2 regions of the Paenibacillus borealis genome follow, and region 1 is predicted to be linked to the other one. Evidence: predicted binding sites of a transcription regulator. Region 1 holds the regulator's gene; the other holds the start of a gene.
The links. The regulator Rex, encoded in region 1, represses fermentation and respiration genes when NADH is low (regulators of the CRP and FNR family bind a similar motif). The targets are predictions, from matches to a motif close to TTGTGAAATATTTCACAA.
Positions count from the first base shown of each region.

Region 2: PBOR_RS14385 (helical membrane plugin domain-containing protein) is a predicted target of Rex. The motif match lies at 4,571-4,588, and genes of this name have one in related genera.

Region 1 is NZ_CP009285.1:5,242,000-5,249,903, forward strand. It holds gene PBOR_RS22195 (AAA family ATPase) at 1-310, opposite strand, end outside; gene PBOR_RS22200 (hypothetical protein) at 303-845, opposite strand; gene PBOR_RS22205 (aminoglycoside adenylyltransferase domain-containing protein) at 1,316-2,083, opposite strand; gene PBOR_RS22210 (cell wall elongation regulator TseB-like domain-containing protein) at 2,397-2,918, opposite strand; gene PBOR_RS22215 (amidohydrolase) at 2,945-4,246, opposite strand; gene PBOR_RS22220 (redox-sensing transcriptional repressor Rex) at 4,233-4,886, opposite strand; gene dinG (ATP-dependent DNA helicase DinG) at 5,027-7,885, opposite strand.
Region 2 is NZ_CP009285.1:3,468,769-3,476,672, forward strand. It holds gene PBOR_RS14355 (LysR family transcriptional regulator) at 1-168, shown strand, start outside; gene PBOR_RS14360 (sigma-70 family RNA polymerase sigma factor) at 363-956, shown strand; gene PBOR_RS14365 (hypothetical protein) at 935-1,912, shown strand; gene PBOR_RS14375 (hypothetical protein) at 2,995-3,618, shown strand; gene PBOR_RS14380 (nitroreductase family protein) at 3,725-4,342, opposite strand; gene PBOR_RS14385 (helical membrane plugin domain-containing protein) at 4,668-5,105, shown strand; gene PBOR_RS14390 (NAD(P)/FAD-dependent oxidoreductase) at 5,145-6,323, shown strand; gene PBOR_RS14395 (alpha/beta fold hydrolase) at 6,526-7,344, shown strand; gene PBOR_RS14400 (SGNH/GDSL hydrolase family protein) at 7,454-7,904, shown strand, end outside.

The DNA.
Region 1 (7,904 bases):
GCGGGCGAATCCCAAATTTACTGATTTCTTCATGCCGGATCAGGAAGTCCAGTGCTTCCCGCAGCTCCTGCTTAGCGTTGTCCTGGCCGCCGATTTCTTCAAAAGTAAGCTTGGACGGGCCATTCTTCTTGCGTTTCTTATCTGCGCCTGCATTCACCGTCAGACCGCCGCGGGCGTGGGCAATAAACAGGAGGGCAACAACCATGCCGAAGGCAATAATTACAGGGAAAATATTAATCCCGACAAAAACCATAAAAATCAGCATCACCGGAACAAATCCGGCCAGGACTTCTTTCCAATACTTAGGCATTGTTCCACACTCCCATCGTGGCCGCCGCACGCGGCAGAATGATGAACTTACTCTCTGACCCGTTGCTCAGACTCACATACACGTTGTTGTCATCAATTTCAGTTGTTGCTGTAACCCCGCTGTACTTGCTGTCTTGCACCTTCAGACCATCCAGCTTGGCAGGGATTAATGTATACTTCCGGCTCTCCATAGCTTCTGCTACAGAGAACATGGCTTTATCCCAATACTCATCCAGCAAAGCGCTGGAATTCTGTTCAACATCCAATTTTAGTGTCCGGCCATTGATAGCTGAGCTGCCCTCTTTGGATACATACTGCACCAGCTCACGTAATTTCGTTCCCGGCTGCAGATCAAGTTTCAAAGTAACCTCATTGCGTTTAATACTAATATGGGAATCCTTCACTCCCTCATAGGATGATACGAGCTTTTGCAGCGGCTCCTGCACGGCGAACTGACGATAGGAATACCAGCCCCCGAATAACAATGCAGCGGACAGCAGAGACGTTAGCAGTACAGGCATAAGACGCAGTTTCAAGAAACGTCCTCCTCTCAATGATGACCGAACATAAATCTATAATAAGACCAACCAGCGTGTCTAGCGCCCATCCGAGACTGACATGCTCTTAAGCATGTCTTGATACAAGTAGTAGTATATCATAGGTGTATATACGATTTTACATAAAAGTGTGAATATATTTAAAATTTTTGATACTAATTTCTGGATGTTTCAGTAGATTATCTTTCTTATCGGCAAAAAATATGTACAGAATTAGCTTTGCCGTAAGGATAACAGAGAAAGAGCGCCCTTAAGCATATAAATGCCTGCGGCGCTCTCTTTTGGATGATGTGGACATAGTGTTTCGGACTCAGATTCCGTTAATTGACCGATCACACCCCATTTCGGGCTCAAATGAACAAGATAACGGAATCTCAGTCCGCTTCGATGCCAGAATAGGCTTTTTAGAAGAAATAAGGGCTTCTCAGTCCGCTTCACTCCGCTTGAATTTACACTTTGGCTTGGTGCTGTCTGATTTCGCCGGCCATATATTCTGCAAAATCAATTAATAACTCCGGGTCGTAACTACTGTCACTCGCCACACCGCTATATTCTTCAAGGCAGTGCTTCAGCAGCCCGTGATAGCTGGACGGCAAATGCTGCAGGCCCCACTCCCCGCCTTCCTTTTTGGAAGACACTACTTCTTCCCGCACAAAATACAGCACCCGGCACAAATTCAGTGTGTAGTACACAGGAGAATCTATGATTTGCTGAGCCGCATCTCCGATATCACCTAGGATAGAATCCAGGTAGTATTGGCGGTCTACCGGCAGAAACGCTTCGCGGATAGGTTCACCGTACAAAATAAATCCCCGCTGATAGACGACGGCAAATTGAGCCGCAAGATCCCTGTCCTCATAACCGCCGCATAAATAATTCTCATCATTTCTGTAGCGGTCCAGATGAAAGTCCGAGAAATGAAACTCAAAAGGTGCCGGATGCACAAAATTCTTCAGATATTTCTTCAGTACAACAGTTAGCTCAATCCCGCGCCGGTTCGGCAGACTGTCGTGATAAGCTATCACTTTCTTGGCCAGTTTCCGGCTAACCTCTACAGGAAGCTTGTCGTGTACGACAATCAGCAGATCAATATCACTTTTATCCGGATGAAAGCAGCCCATGGCCAGCGAACCGTGCAGATAAATCCCGGACAAATTCGCCCCCATTTCCTCTTTGAACAACGTTACCGCCTGATCTAAATAGGCTAGAATTTCCAACTTTATGATCCTCCTGAATGTCAATTATGGTTGAAACAGATGCCGGGAACACATACTTCCGATATGGCAATCCGGTATGTATCATCGTATATACTAATTGATGCTATCCAGCTGGCAAGCCATCGAAACGGGTTGGAATTTTCCCCTCCCGTATTATTAAGCCATAGCTCCCGGTGAGTCACAAGTCCAAGAATGGCTATAGACTGTTCTCTCCCTTGAAGAAGCATTTAAATTCCGGCTTATATGCATAAAAAATGCGGGAGAACAGTTCAACTGTCCCCCCGCTCCTGCTGTAAACCATACTGGCTGCCGCTTACCGGTTGGGCAGGCTATACCCTTCACCGATAGCACTGCCGTCTGTGAAACGATAGAAGCTGTAATAGAACCTGCCGTCCTTTTTGTAAAACAGCTGCCAGGCATATTCTCCATTATATACTCCGGGCAGCAGCCGCTTAATCGTAATACCCGGAAGCTGGTCAGCTATAATATCACGGATTTGCGCCTCAGAAGTCCCTTTGCTGAGCTCCTCCGCGTATAAATCATTTTCGCCTCCGGCAGGCTGGCCTTCCCTGGTAAAGCGGACCCAAACCATCATTTCAGTCCCTGCATCATTTTTTCCGGTAAGCACCCAGTAAATCGCATTTTCATCCCAGACGGATTTCTGTGCTTTGGATATCTCAGTTAAGCCGGCCCGTGCTCTGGCAATCTCTTTGGCTTCACTCCGCTCGTTCCACTGATCCTTCATAATGTAGGCATAGAACTGGCTTAGTCCGAACAGAAGGAGCAGAACCAGGGAGATCCCCAGCGGAAGCCATTTTCTCCTCTTCTTCAACATACAGCTTCCTTTCCATTTAGCCTGTATTACCGTTTAAGCAGAGCTTCGAACGTTTCCTGTGCTTTGCGGCGGATGGCTTCTTCATCGAGTGTCAGGCATTGTCCGTGCTTCACAACCTGTTTGCCGTTCACCCAGACATGCTCGACATCCTTGGCACTGGCTGAATATACTGCATGGGACAAAAGATCGGTATGCGGGAGCAAATGCGGCTGATCAATATCAATCGCGATGAAGTCGGCCTTCATCCCTGCTGAAAGCCTGCCCACCTGGTTCAGGAAAATAGACTGCGCACCATATTCGGTCGCCATCAGCAGCGCCTCTGGAGCCGGTACTGCTGTCGGATCACCGCTTACGCCTTTGTGAATCAGCGCGGCCAGACGCATCTCTTCGAACATATCCAGGTTGTTGTTGCTTGCTGCACCGTCCGTACCCAGGGAGACCTTAACTCCTGCTCTGAGCAGCTCAGGAACACGGGCTACTCCGCTGGCCAGCTTCAGGTTGCTGCCTGGATTATGGGATACACCGACATTGTGGCGGGCCAGAATCTCAATCTCTTCATCATTCAGATGAACGCCATGGGCGATCAGGGACGGCCGGGTGAACATTCCCAGCTTCTCCAGATGAGCGACCGGACGCAGGCCGTAATCGGCCACATTCTGCTCCACCTCATGGCGGGTTTCGGACATATGCGTGTGCATTGGCAGATCAAGATCATGAGCCGCCTGGACAAACTTCATGAAAAACTCCGGAGGACAGGTGTAAGGCGCATGCGGCGAGAGCATCGCAGTAATTCGGCCGTCAGCCTTACCATGCCAGTTACGGGCAAAAGCAATTGCCTCAGCCAGCTTGTGATTCTGGACCTCTTCCGGACAGAGTCCGATGACACCGCGCATCAGCACGCCGCGGATGCCGGACTGCTCGGTGACCTCAGCAACCCGGTCCATGTGATCATACATATCAAGGAAGGTCGTAGTGCCGCCCTTCAGCATCTCAAGAACAGACAGAGAGGTTCCCCAGTACACATCCTCACCGGTGAATTTCTCTTCCATCGGCCACATTTTTTCCTGCAGCCAAGCCTGAAGCACCATATCATCACCGTACCCGCGCAGCAGGGACATCGCTGCATGGCCGTGGGTGTTGACGAGACCCGGCATAAACAGCAGACGGCTGCCGTCAATAACCCGGGCATCCTCTTCGATTACAGGCTTCGCTTCACCTATGTAAGTAATCAGATCATTCTCTATGGTCATATAACCGTTCAGAACCGGCTTGTCGCTGCCTGGAACCAGGAAACGGCCGTCTTTAATAATCGTTTTATTGCTGCTCATCTTCAGCTTCGTCCTTTCCGTCATGTAAATAATAAGCCAGACTCTGCAGATCAGTGGTGAAATCGGCGGCATGAATCCGGATATTAGCCGGAGTCTTAAGAATAACAGGGGCAAAATTGAGGATGGCCTCAATGCCCGAATCCACCAGAATATCCGCTACGTTCTGTGCTTCACTGTCCGGAACGGTAATAATTCCGATACGGATGCCCTGCGCACGGATGGTATCCCCCAGCTCACTCATCGGCTGCACAGTCAACGAGTTGATCTGCTGGCCTACCTTAGGCTCGTAAGCATCAAATATAGCTGTAATCTTCATCGTATCCTTCAAGTAGGCATTGTAATTCGACAAGGCGTGGCCGAGATTACCCGCACCTACTAGAGCTACGTTAATCTGCTGGTCCAGCTTCAGAATATGACGGATCTTCTCAATCAGATAAGAGACGTCATAACCGATGCCCTTTCTGCCGAAATCACCGAAATAAGCCAGGTCCTTGCGGATCTGGGCGGGATTAAGATCAAGCTTCTGTCCCAGCTCCTGAGAAGAAACTGTAGAGATTTCACGTTTTTGGAGATCGTTCAGGAAACGCAGGTACACTGGGAGTCTGCGGACGACGGCCTCCGATATTTTATCCGATTTCATGTTTTCTCCTCCTAAAAGTTTGATGTGATAATCCGATTATAGGAACCGTGCTCCGGTACTGCCCAATTGGGCAGCAGCCGTGGAGCGCGGGACTTCAGAACCATAATTACTTATACATAATATCAACCGGGGAACGGATATTAAACCCCGCCTTCTTCCAGCCACTCTGCAATCCGCGGCACCATCTGATCAGTCAGCATATGCTCCATCTTGGGACCGGGCAGCGAATACAGGAAATACTTCCCATAATAAGATTCAATGACTCTGGTATCATATACAATAACAATTCCGCGGTCCTGTGCGGTGCGGACCAGCCTTCCGAAGCCTTGCTTGAATCGGATCACGGCCTGCGGGACAGACAGCTTCATGAAAGGATTCTTCTTCTGTGCCTGCAGCAGCTCTGATTTCGCTTCAGCCAGCGGATGATTTGGCGGCTGGAAGGGCAGTCTGACAATCGCCAGGCAGGTCAAAGCCTCCCCGGGAATATCTACACCCTCCCAGAAGCTGCTCGTACCGAGCAAGACAGACGCCGAACTGTCCTGGAACCGCCGGATCAGCTTGCTCCGGCTGCCGCCTTCTACACCCTGGCCTAGCACCATGATATCCTGCGAAGCCAACGCCTCTTTCAGCGGATCATAAACCTGGCGCAGCATCTTGTAGGATGTGAACAGTACGAGCATCCGCCCCCGTGTGGCCACTGCAGTTTCGGCCAGAGAATGGACCAGCGTATCTACAAAGCGGGCATCCCCAATGCTTCCCTTGACGCTCGGGAAATCACGCGGAATGACAAGCAGCGCCTGTTCGCGGTATTTGAACGGAGACGGAAGCAGTGCTGTCATCAGACGCCCCTGCTCTGCTGCCTCGCCAAGACCCAGATTATCTATCATGAACTGGAATGACTTATCCACAGACAAGGTGGCCGAGGTCAGGATGATACTCCTCTTCTTGTCGAAGAACAGCTCCCGCAGCTGGGTGCTGACATCCACCGGAACGGCATACATCTGCAGCGACTTGCCGCGGTAATTACCGCTCCCCTCCAGCCAGTACACAATATTCTCGTCATTCAGTCCCATAAAGAATCGGATCTGCTCTCTAATGGAGGCCAGGTCCTTGAACAACCCGCCGATATCCGTCACGAGGCTGTCCGATGAGGACTGGCTGTCCGTATCACGCATCTCACTAAGCATTTTATCACCCTTGCGGATGATATCGCTCAGGCTGAGGTTGAGTGTATTCTCCAGGGCAGCCAGCTCCTCCCACTCTTTGGGCTTCTTGCCCGGCTGCAGGCGTGCGACCAGCTGGCCGGCTTCACCAGCTCCGGCATCGCTGCGTTCAGGCAGCAGGGCGAAGAGCTTATCGCTAAGCGTATCCCAGGACTCCTTAACGGTAAGCAGATCCGGGTAGATCCGGTCGATGACGCCGCTCCATTCCGAAGCCTGCTCACTGCCGGACGATTGCAGAGTCTGGCGCAGAGCAGGCAGCTGTCCGCTCCGGCTGTCCTTGTACAGGCGGGTGAGCGTATGCGCTACGGTGAAGTATTTCATCTGCATGCCGAGGTGTTTGCCGGCTATATCCTCCAGATGATGAGCCTCATCTATAATGAGATGCTCGTAAGCCGGAAGCAGCTGATGCCCGGCCTTAACGTCTGCAAATAATTTGGAGTGATTGGTCACCACCACATCGGAAATTCCGGCTTCATGTTTAGCCCGGTGATAATAACATTTCCGGAACCAAGGGCACGAACGTCCCAGACAGGAGTCGGTATCACTGGCTACGGTCTCCCAGAAGTCACCGCCGCGCCCGCTTAAGTTAAGCTCTTCATCATCGCCTGTCTCCGTTTGGGTCAGCCAGACAATCATCTGAGCAGCGGTAAGCGCTTCTTCCCTGGGACTTATGAAGTCCTTTTTATTTATTCTATGTTCAAACTTGCGCAGACACAAATAGTGCCCTCTTCCCTTAAAGATCGCAGCCTTGAATGGAAATGGCACAACACTCGTCAAAAGAGGGATGTCGCGCTCACGCAGCTGATCCTGAAGGTTGATCGTATGCGTGCTGACCATGACCTTCTGATTGCTGCGGACACTGTGATAAATGGCCGGAAGCAGATACCCCAGCGATTTGCCGGTACCTGTGCCCGCTTCAATCAGCAGGTGCTTATCCTGATCAAGCGCCGTTATGACCTCATGGATCATCAGTTCCTGTGCCTCACGGCTCTCATACTGCGGAAGGGTGTCCTTCAGACGCTTGGTTACCTCTTCCATATACTCCCCGAAGGTAATATTCTGCAGCGGGTTGTCAGATCCTTCATCTCGCGGCGGAGCCAGCTCTGCCCAGTCACCTACAGCAAGTGCCAGCTGGCGGTAGAAGGTCAGGTCTCCTTCCGGCTGGAAGGTCTCCATTTCGCGCTCACGCTGCAGACCGTCGAAATACCAGGCCAGGTCACTGTCCTCATCGGCGAACAGCTCATTGAGACGCTGGATGGTCAGGAGAGGCAGGCTGTCCAGCTCCTCCATACATTTCAGCAGCACAAGCGCCGTCGCGAGGGCATCACTGTCCGCCTGATGCGGACGCTCATGCGTAAGGCCGAAATGACTGCTCACTGCCCCAAGCTGATAGGTAGTCAGCGAGGGAAAGCATATTTTGAGAAAATCGATGGTATCCAGAATCCGGCCCTGAAACGGCAAATAGCCGCAGCGGTCCAGCGCATTCTGCAAGAAATGAAAATCAAACGCCACATTATGTCCAACCAGCACAACATCATCGAGCAGAGGCACCAGTTCCATCATCATCTCATCAAGCTCCGGCGCATCCTGCACATCACTGTCTGTAATTCCGGTCAAGCCCGTAATAAAAGGAGGAATGGGTGCTCCGGGCTTGACAAAGGAACCATACACCCGGGAGATGGACCTGTCTTCTTCTATAATGGCAAGGCCAACCTGGATGATCTCACCCACAGATTGGGTTCCCGTAGTTTCAAAATCAAGCACGGCAAATTTCATTATAAGTTCTATTCCCTTT
Region 2 (7,904 bases), 1.8 Mb from region 1:
ACGTTGCAGCCTCTCCCGGCTGGTACAGTGGTGCGGAAGCTGTCAGGACCAGCGGTGGATATGAGCTGCGGAATCGCCTGCAGAACAGCGGATTACCCGCTGAGGGGGGCCAGCTTACAAATATATCAATTTTTGAAGCGCGAGTTGGGGGTACCTGTGCATATGTAGAATAGAACTAATAAGAGCTGATAAGAACGGTTTGTGACAACTATACTTTATTTCCATATCCGGTTGTTCATGACGAAATTCATGGGCGGCCGTTTCTTTTTGTGCAAGGATTGAATTTATTGTACTCAAAGGGAACCTTTGTCCCGCAGCGGACCAATATAGAGTGAAGACCAAGACAGAAAGGAGAGAGACGGATGACCGAGGAAGAGCTGCATGGCTGTCTGCAAAGGCTGAAAGAGGGAGATAAGGATGCTTTTACTGCTGTGCATGACAGTATCAAACAGCAGGTGTACGGGACAGTCTGTCTGCTTGTTGACCGGCAGGGTGATGTGGCCGATGTAGTGAATGAAATCTACATAGAATTGTTCCGCTGTCTTCCGCAGTATGACAGGAATCGGCCCTTCGGGGCATGGCTGAACGGAATGATTGTACGGCAATGCAGCAACTGGAGCCGGAGAAGCTGGCGCAGGCTGCGCATCCAGATCCGCAGCAGGGAGAATGCGTCAGAGGTGTTGTTACCGGGGGCGGATACACCGCTCATTGAGCAGGAACAGCGGGGTGAGCTGCTTCAGCTGGTGGCTGGGCTTCCTCCTAAGCTGCGCAGTGTGATTGTTCTGCGCTACTATGGGGAATGTAGCTTTGACGAGATCGCCACAGCCCTTGAAATCCCGTTGGGTACCGCTAAATCCAGGCATCACAAGGCAATGCGCAAGCTGCGGCAGCATGCCGTATTTACAGAGGAAGATGAGATGAAGGGGGACTATACATGCCTGTCGAAAGTCAATTGAAACGGGAAATTTTCACTTTTAAGCAGGATGTGGTTATGCCAAAACAGCTGGAGACACAGATTTCCGCAAGCTTTGATCAGTACTTCAAATTCCAAAACAAACGGAAAACCAAAAGACATATTCGCGGCACTGCAAGGATAGCGGTTGTTCTCTGCGGAATAATGCTGTTTGGAGGCGCGGTTTATGGTGCGGAAAGGTTATGGGCCGTTACATATGGTTCTACTGGAATAGAGGTGATTGTTCATTCGGACTATACTGAATCCAATGAATACGGTGAGCACGTGAAGCTGCTTGTTGAAGACATTCAGACTAAACTGGCTGTGAATGAATCCGCCTTCCTGTATGTGTCACTGCCCGAAGGGGGATATGACCTGTTTAAGGTGAACCGTCCGCAGCTGTTCTCCGATATAGAGAGCTGGAAGGTGGCAACCGAGCCGATTACAGGAGCGCTTGCCGTACCGGGGAGTCTGCCGGAAGGGTATCATTTTACAGGAGCGATGTCTGACAGTCAGCTTGGGATTATAGACAACTCCTGGGTAAAGAAATACACCAATGTCCTCTCGAAAAGGGTCAAGCCCGGTGAGGATTATGCCTGGATCAAGAGCTTCAATACTCCTAATAGAATAGCTAAGACTGTAAGTCCGCAGCTCATATATGAGGGTCCAAGAGGAAAAAGTGATGCAATTGTGGTTAAGTATACGCCTAGCGGACTTGAAGCGCAGCTCACAGCAAATTTTGCAGCGGCTACTACGGTTGAGGAGATGAAGGTTGGATCTTTAGATGCTTTATATATTGTGAATAAAGAAGCTTATGGGAACCCAAATAACTATTATGCTTATATCCAGTGGATCGAGCTAGGGGAAACTAACGGATGGAACATTCTGCATGAAGTAAGCACAGAATCACCGGAGGTATCCAAAGAGACTCTGCTTAAAGTTGCCGAAGGGCTTCGCTAAAGCAGCTATGCCAAGTTCAATTGCATGCTTGTCCCGCAATAACTAAAATAAATCCCCCTATAACACATATAAACCTCTACTGCTGATAAATTCATCAACAATAGAGGTTTATACTATAACCACTATACCCATGTTCTTCTCAGACTCCTTATCCTATCCTTTGTACTCAGCCGGGTAGAAATCGTCCGAGGCGGCAGTCAATTTGCCTATCCTGCCCATTAATTCTTCTCTAATTCATCCGCTGATCACGATAGGATTGATTGTGGGCTTTTGAGCTTTAAGAAGCTCATACCATTTCGTGTAGGGATGGATTGAAAGCTTTAACGCCAGGATCAAAGATATAGTCTCAGATCTCAGGGAGTACAGCTGCTTAAGAGGACTGCCGGAGATTCTGCCCCAGCATATGTTCTTACCACAGTGTATGGTTCCTTGAGCTGATACCTGTATTATACCGGGATTCACCGCAGCCGTAAAAAGGCGGATACTTCAAATTTGTGGTTGTTTCCCGCCGAAAAGTCATGTAAGCGCTATTATTCTTCCGTATCCTTAGTTTTTTATGAGGAGGATCTTATCCTGCTGCACACAATAAATGATCCCGAGCAATAGTTGTTCACTCTAAACTTGATCCAACGTTACCGAGTCCCTGCAAATAGGTATAAATACTCTGAATCGTTATCGGCAGTGTCAATCCGCTGACTGGCTGCCGGTACATCGAAGCGGATTTCTTGCTGAAGTGGACTGAGAGGCCCTTATTTCGCCAAAGAAGCCTCTTGATCAGGATGATTCGGACTGAGAATCCTTTATCTTGTTCTTTCAAGCACTGAAACAAGGTGTTTCAGGACATTAACGGAATGTCAGTCCTCCTCACGAGCTGATGAGTTCATGAACCCGCCAAGCTCAGGTGAGGAAATGTGCAATTGCTAAGCTTCACAATCTCTAGCTTGATTCATCTGCAGGGCAAATTTGTATCTGTAACGGTGCTGTCTAAAAAAGGACAGCAAAAGTATTTCCGGTTGCTGTATAATTTACTGATTGTTATGTTGCGGTTCAGGCATCCGGGCACTTGAAGGAGGAAGAAAAGGATGAATTTGTTTGCTGTGAAGCTTGAAGGAACCCGCTGCGGGTTAATCAAGTCCTTTCTGGAGGATAATTATGTATGTGCGGGAGATCCCGTTGTTGGAGATCTGGAGACCAGCGGAAGAGAGGATATCCGCAGCACGCTGGCTGCATCCGGAGCTTATCAGGAGCAGGAGCTGGAAGAGGCTCTCAGCAGTCTCGACGCCTTCGTCAACGTGATGCAGGACGGGGATTATGTGCTGATTGCGGATGAGGAATGGGTATACCTTGGCGATCTGGGTGATTATTTCTATGATGGCCGGGAAGAGAACATGAAGGGCGGAACCGCGCATCGGCGCGGAGTAACCTGGCTGAAGAGTCTGCCCCGCAGTGGTGTGAATTCTGCAGTACAAGCACTGCTTGCTTCAGATAAGGAAGTTACCCGGTATTCAGGAGTGCTGCCTGCAGCAAGAATGGATTTGTGGCTTGCAGATTCCTCTGCTGGCGATGGAGAAGCTGTTCATTCTCCGGCCCGTGTGGATGAAGCAACAATTGCTGAGGCGCTGGCTGTTCTGAAGGCTGCCCTGCACAGTCCCGATGCGGAGCGCCGGGAACGCGCGGCAGCGGCTATTTTACATTATGCCAGATGAACATCTGATTGAAGATCTGTCCTATACAATCACAACAAAAAAGGTCCTCCGGTTGCTTAACCGGAAGACCTTTTTGTTGTTGTGAACCAGTGGCCCAGGTTTAAGCTCAGATGAACTCTACAAACTCATTAACCGGCTTGCGGTAGCCGCGTGGTCTAATTTTGTGCTTATTGTCTTTGCCGATCGTAATCAGCATTACCGGAACGAAATTGTCGCCGAGCCCGAGGGTGGCCTTCACCGCTTCCGGATCGAAACCGATCATCGGGCAGGTATCCCAGCCCTTGTCCTTGGCAATCAGCATGAACTGCATAGCCGACAAGGAAGCATTGCGGATCGCCTCATCACGCTGGAAAGCATCCTTTCCGGTATAAGAGTCATTGATGGATTGAATGGTGCGGTCGTAATCCTCTTCGCTCATGGCACCCAGCATTTTAAGCCCGCTATAGATTTCCGGAGCCTGCTGGTAGGCGTTTTTGTCACCCAGCACGACGATGACAGCCGACGCGGTGTGGATTTTGTACTGGCCGTATGCGCCTTTGCGGATTTCTTCCTTCACAGTGTCGTCGCTGATGACTTTGTAGTGGGCATGCTGCAGGTTGAAGGCTGAGGGAGCCAGCCGTGCCAGTGAGAACATCTCTTCAAGCTCATTCTGCGGGATTTTTACCCCTTCTACGAAATTCATAGCCGATCTGCGGGACTGAACCAATTCTGAAAAAGTACTCATAAATAATTACCTCCATTGTGATATGTATGTTGGTTAGTAATAATCAATAGCTGATATTAATAAATAAACTTACATTAAGTTACTTGCTTAAAATATCACAACCGCAAGCGTTCGTCAATGATTATACAACAATAAATTGTGAATTTAAGTTCAAATAGTCGATAAAATATGAAAACGGAAGAAAAGAAGTGATTTTAATCACAAAATAAGGCTATAAAGCCAATAAGATTGTGACATTTATAACAAACAGAGTGTTATAATAGTCACATAGTTTTTAAGGATGACTATTTTTAAGCAGCAACGCCATTGTAAAGGAGACTTCGTTATGTCAGAAACAATTACTCAAATCCCTTCTGAACAAGAAATACCCGCAGCATCCCTTCCCAAAGAGGATATTCTGAATCAGCTTCTGAAGCCTGAAGTTCAGGAATCCCTAATTCTTCTGGTGGAGCAGCTCCCGCAGATTACACAGCTGGTCAGTGCATTGACCAAATCAGTTGATTTCGTACAGTCGGTTGCATCGGATGAAGTACTCAAAAGTGATACGGTAGGCGCAATCAAAGAGATGGCGGGTCCTGTGGTAGGCTCTGTCAAGAATCTGGCGGCTACGGTTATTGAAGCGAAAGACCGCGCGGATGCAAGCAGTGAAACGGTCAGCCTGTTTGGCATGATGAAAATGATCAAGGACCCTCAGGTACAGAACGTACTCCGTTTCATGAATGCATACCTGCAGGTCAGCGGTGAACGGCAATCCGGTAAATAATTATTGTCAACTCTTAATCGTAAGGACGGAGGAATTATTATGTCAAAACATATAGTCATTCTAGGTGCAGGTTACGGCGGTCTGCTGAGTGCTCTGACCGTGCGCAAATATATGAGCAAAGCTGAAGCCAGAGTTACAGTGGTTAATCAGTATCCCACACATCAGATCATTACAGAACTCCACCGTCTTGCAGCCGGCAGCGCTTCTGAACAGGCAGTTGCCATGCCGCTGGCGAAGCTGTTTGCCGGTAAGGATATCGATCTGAAAATTGCCAAGGTTAATTCGTTCTCGGTGGAGAACAAGCAGGTCATTCTCTCGGACGGGGTAATGCTGACCTATGATGCCCTTGTAGTCGGTCTGGGCAGCACAACGGCTTATTTCGGCATTCCGGGACTTGAAGAATATAGCATGGTGCTGAAATCGGCGGCAGATGCCCTGCGGATTCACGGACATATTGAAGACCGGATCCGTGAATATGCCAAAAGCCGCAACGCGGCTGATGCAACCATCCTGATCGGCGGGGGCGGCTTGACAGGTGTTGAGCTGGTTGGTGAAATTGCCGATGTGCTGCCTAAGCTGACTAAGAAATATGGAGTGAATCCTGCAGAAATTCAGCTGCTGCTCGTAGAAGCCGGACCGAAGATTCTTCCGGTCCTGCCGGATCATCTGATTGAGCGCGCTACAACCAGCCTCGAGAAACGGGGGGTTCAGTTCCTGACGGGTCTTCCCGTTACGAACGTGGCCGGTAATACCATTGACCTGAAGGACGGCCGCCAGATTGTGGCGAATACCTTCGTCTGGACCGGCGGCGTGCAGGGTAACCCGCTGATCGGTGAGTCCGGGCTTGAAGTGAACCGCGGCCGCGCAACCGTGAATGAATTCCTGCAATCCACTTCACACCAGAATGTGTTTGTAGCCGGTGACAGTGCGGTTGTCTTCGCGCCGGACGGCCGTCCGTATCCGCCAACGGCACAGATCGCCTGGCAGATGGGTGAACTGATTGGATACAATCTGTATGCTTATCTGAACGATAAAGCTTCCGAGACATTCAGCCCGGTGAATTCCGGAACACTTGCCAGTCTGGGACGCAGAGACGGGGTGGCGATTGTCGGCGGCAATTCCACACCGCTGAAAGGTCTGCCGGCAACGCTGATGAAGGAAGCCAGCAATATCCGGTATTTGACTCATATTCACGGGTTATTCAGCCTGGCTTATTAATCCTTTATATCCAGCTAATCCATTCCAAGCTGCTTCCATGCAGCTGATAATCCCCTTCAACCGCCTCCAGGCAGTTGAGGGGGATTTTTTTCAATGAGGGAGAGCTGTGTGAAATTACATAGTAAATTACTGGAAGGCGATTTAATCTAAATGAGGTGCATAGCCTGTATATGAACTTTTTACACGGCCTCAGGAGGAGAAGATGATTCGAAACGGGTTTATCTGCAATTGGATGGAGGTTCAGACGGACGGCCAGGGCCGCGGATTGTTTTATAAATATTCTGCCTACAGTGCGCCGGCCGTTATATTTATATCCGGATTGGGTGACGGGTGCGATTCCTGGACCGGTGTGCAGGAGAGTATTGCGCAGCATGCCTCAACCCTGGCTTATGACAGAGCAGGCACCGGGAACAGCCCGGGAGTACCCGGACCGCGTTCCTGTCAGGATCTGGTGGATGAACTGTACCGGCTGCTTTCGCTGCTGGGTATTAAGGCGCCATATATTCTCGTCGGTCATTCCTTTGGCGGGCTGGTAGCCAGGCTCTTCGCTTGCTGCTATCCTGACCGGACAGCAGGACTTGTGCTGATAGATGCCGCAGGCGAATATAAGGAGCTTACTTATGAGCGGGCGCTGCCCCCACAGCATGTTGCGGCGAACCGGGCTTACCTGCTGAACCCTTCGCTTAATCGTGAGCGGATCGACAAGATGCAGAGCTATAAACAGATTTCTGCTGCCAGAGCTTCCATGCCCGGCAACCTTCCGCTGTCTGTGATCACGAGGGGACTTGCGGATGAAGCGGCATCAGACTGGCCGGCACAAGCGATACTTGAGATTGAGCAGAAGAACCAGGCAGAGTTTCTGGAATTGTCTGCGGCCAGCAGGCAGGTGATCGCCGGAAGCAGCGGTCATTATGTCCATCACGACGAGCCTGGACTCGTCATTGATGAAATTATTGGGATGGTACAAGCTCATTCCAACCAACTTCTGAATACAGCCCTGCGGAAGCGCTTAGAGCAGTGAACAGGTTTAATCCGTAAATATGTAATGAAAACGTATTCGCAGGAAAACCTATTTGTTATAATGAATATGTTTATACTATTACAGATGTTTTCATAGGAGGATTTCAGGCATGCCATTTCAAAAGAACGATATCATCCTGTTCCAGGGTGACAGTATTACGGATTGCGGCCGCAATTACGCAGACGCTTCATCGCTTGGTGTAGGTTATGCGCTGATGGCAGGCGCCCGTCTTGGGCTGCAGTATCCGGAGAAGAACCTTACCTTCATCAACCGCGGCATCAGCGGCAACCGCGCTGTGGATTTGCAGGAACGCTGGGACAGGGATTGTCTGGAGCTTAAGCCGACCTGGGTGTCGATCTATATCGGTGTTAATGATACTTGGCGCTGGTTCGATTCCGGGCAGGAGACTACAGCAGCTGAGTTCGAGGCATCCTACCGTGATCTGATTGAACGCGCTAAGCAGAGTTTGGATGCCAAGCTGGTGCTGGTTGAGCCGTTCGTGCTGCCGGTGCCGGAAGACCGTAAGGGCTGGCGTAAGGACCTGGACCCGAAAATTCATG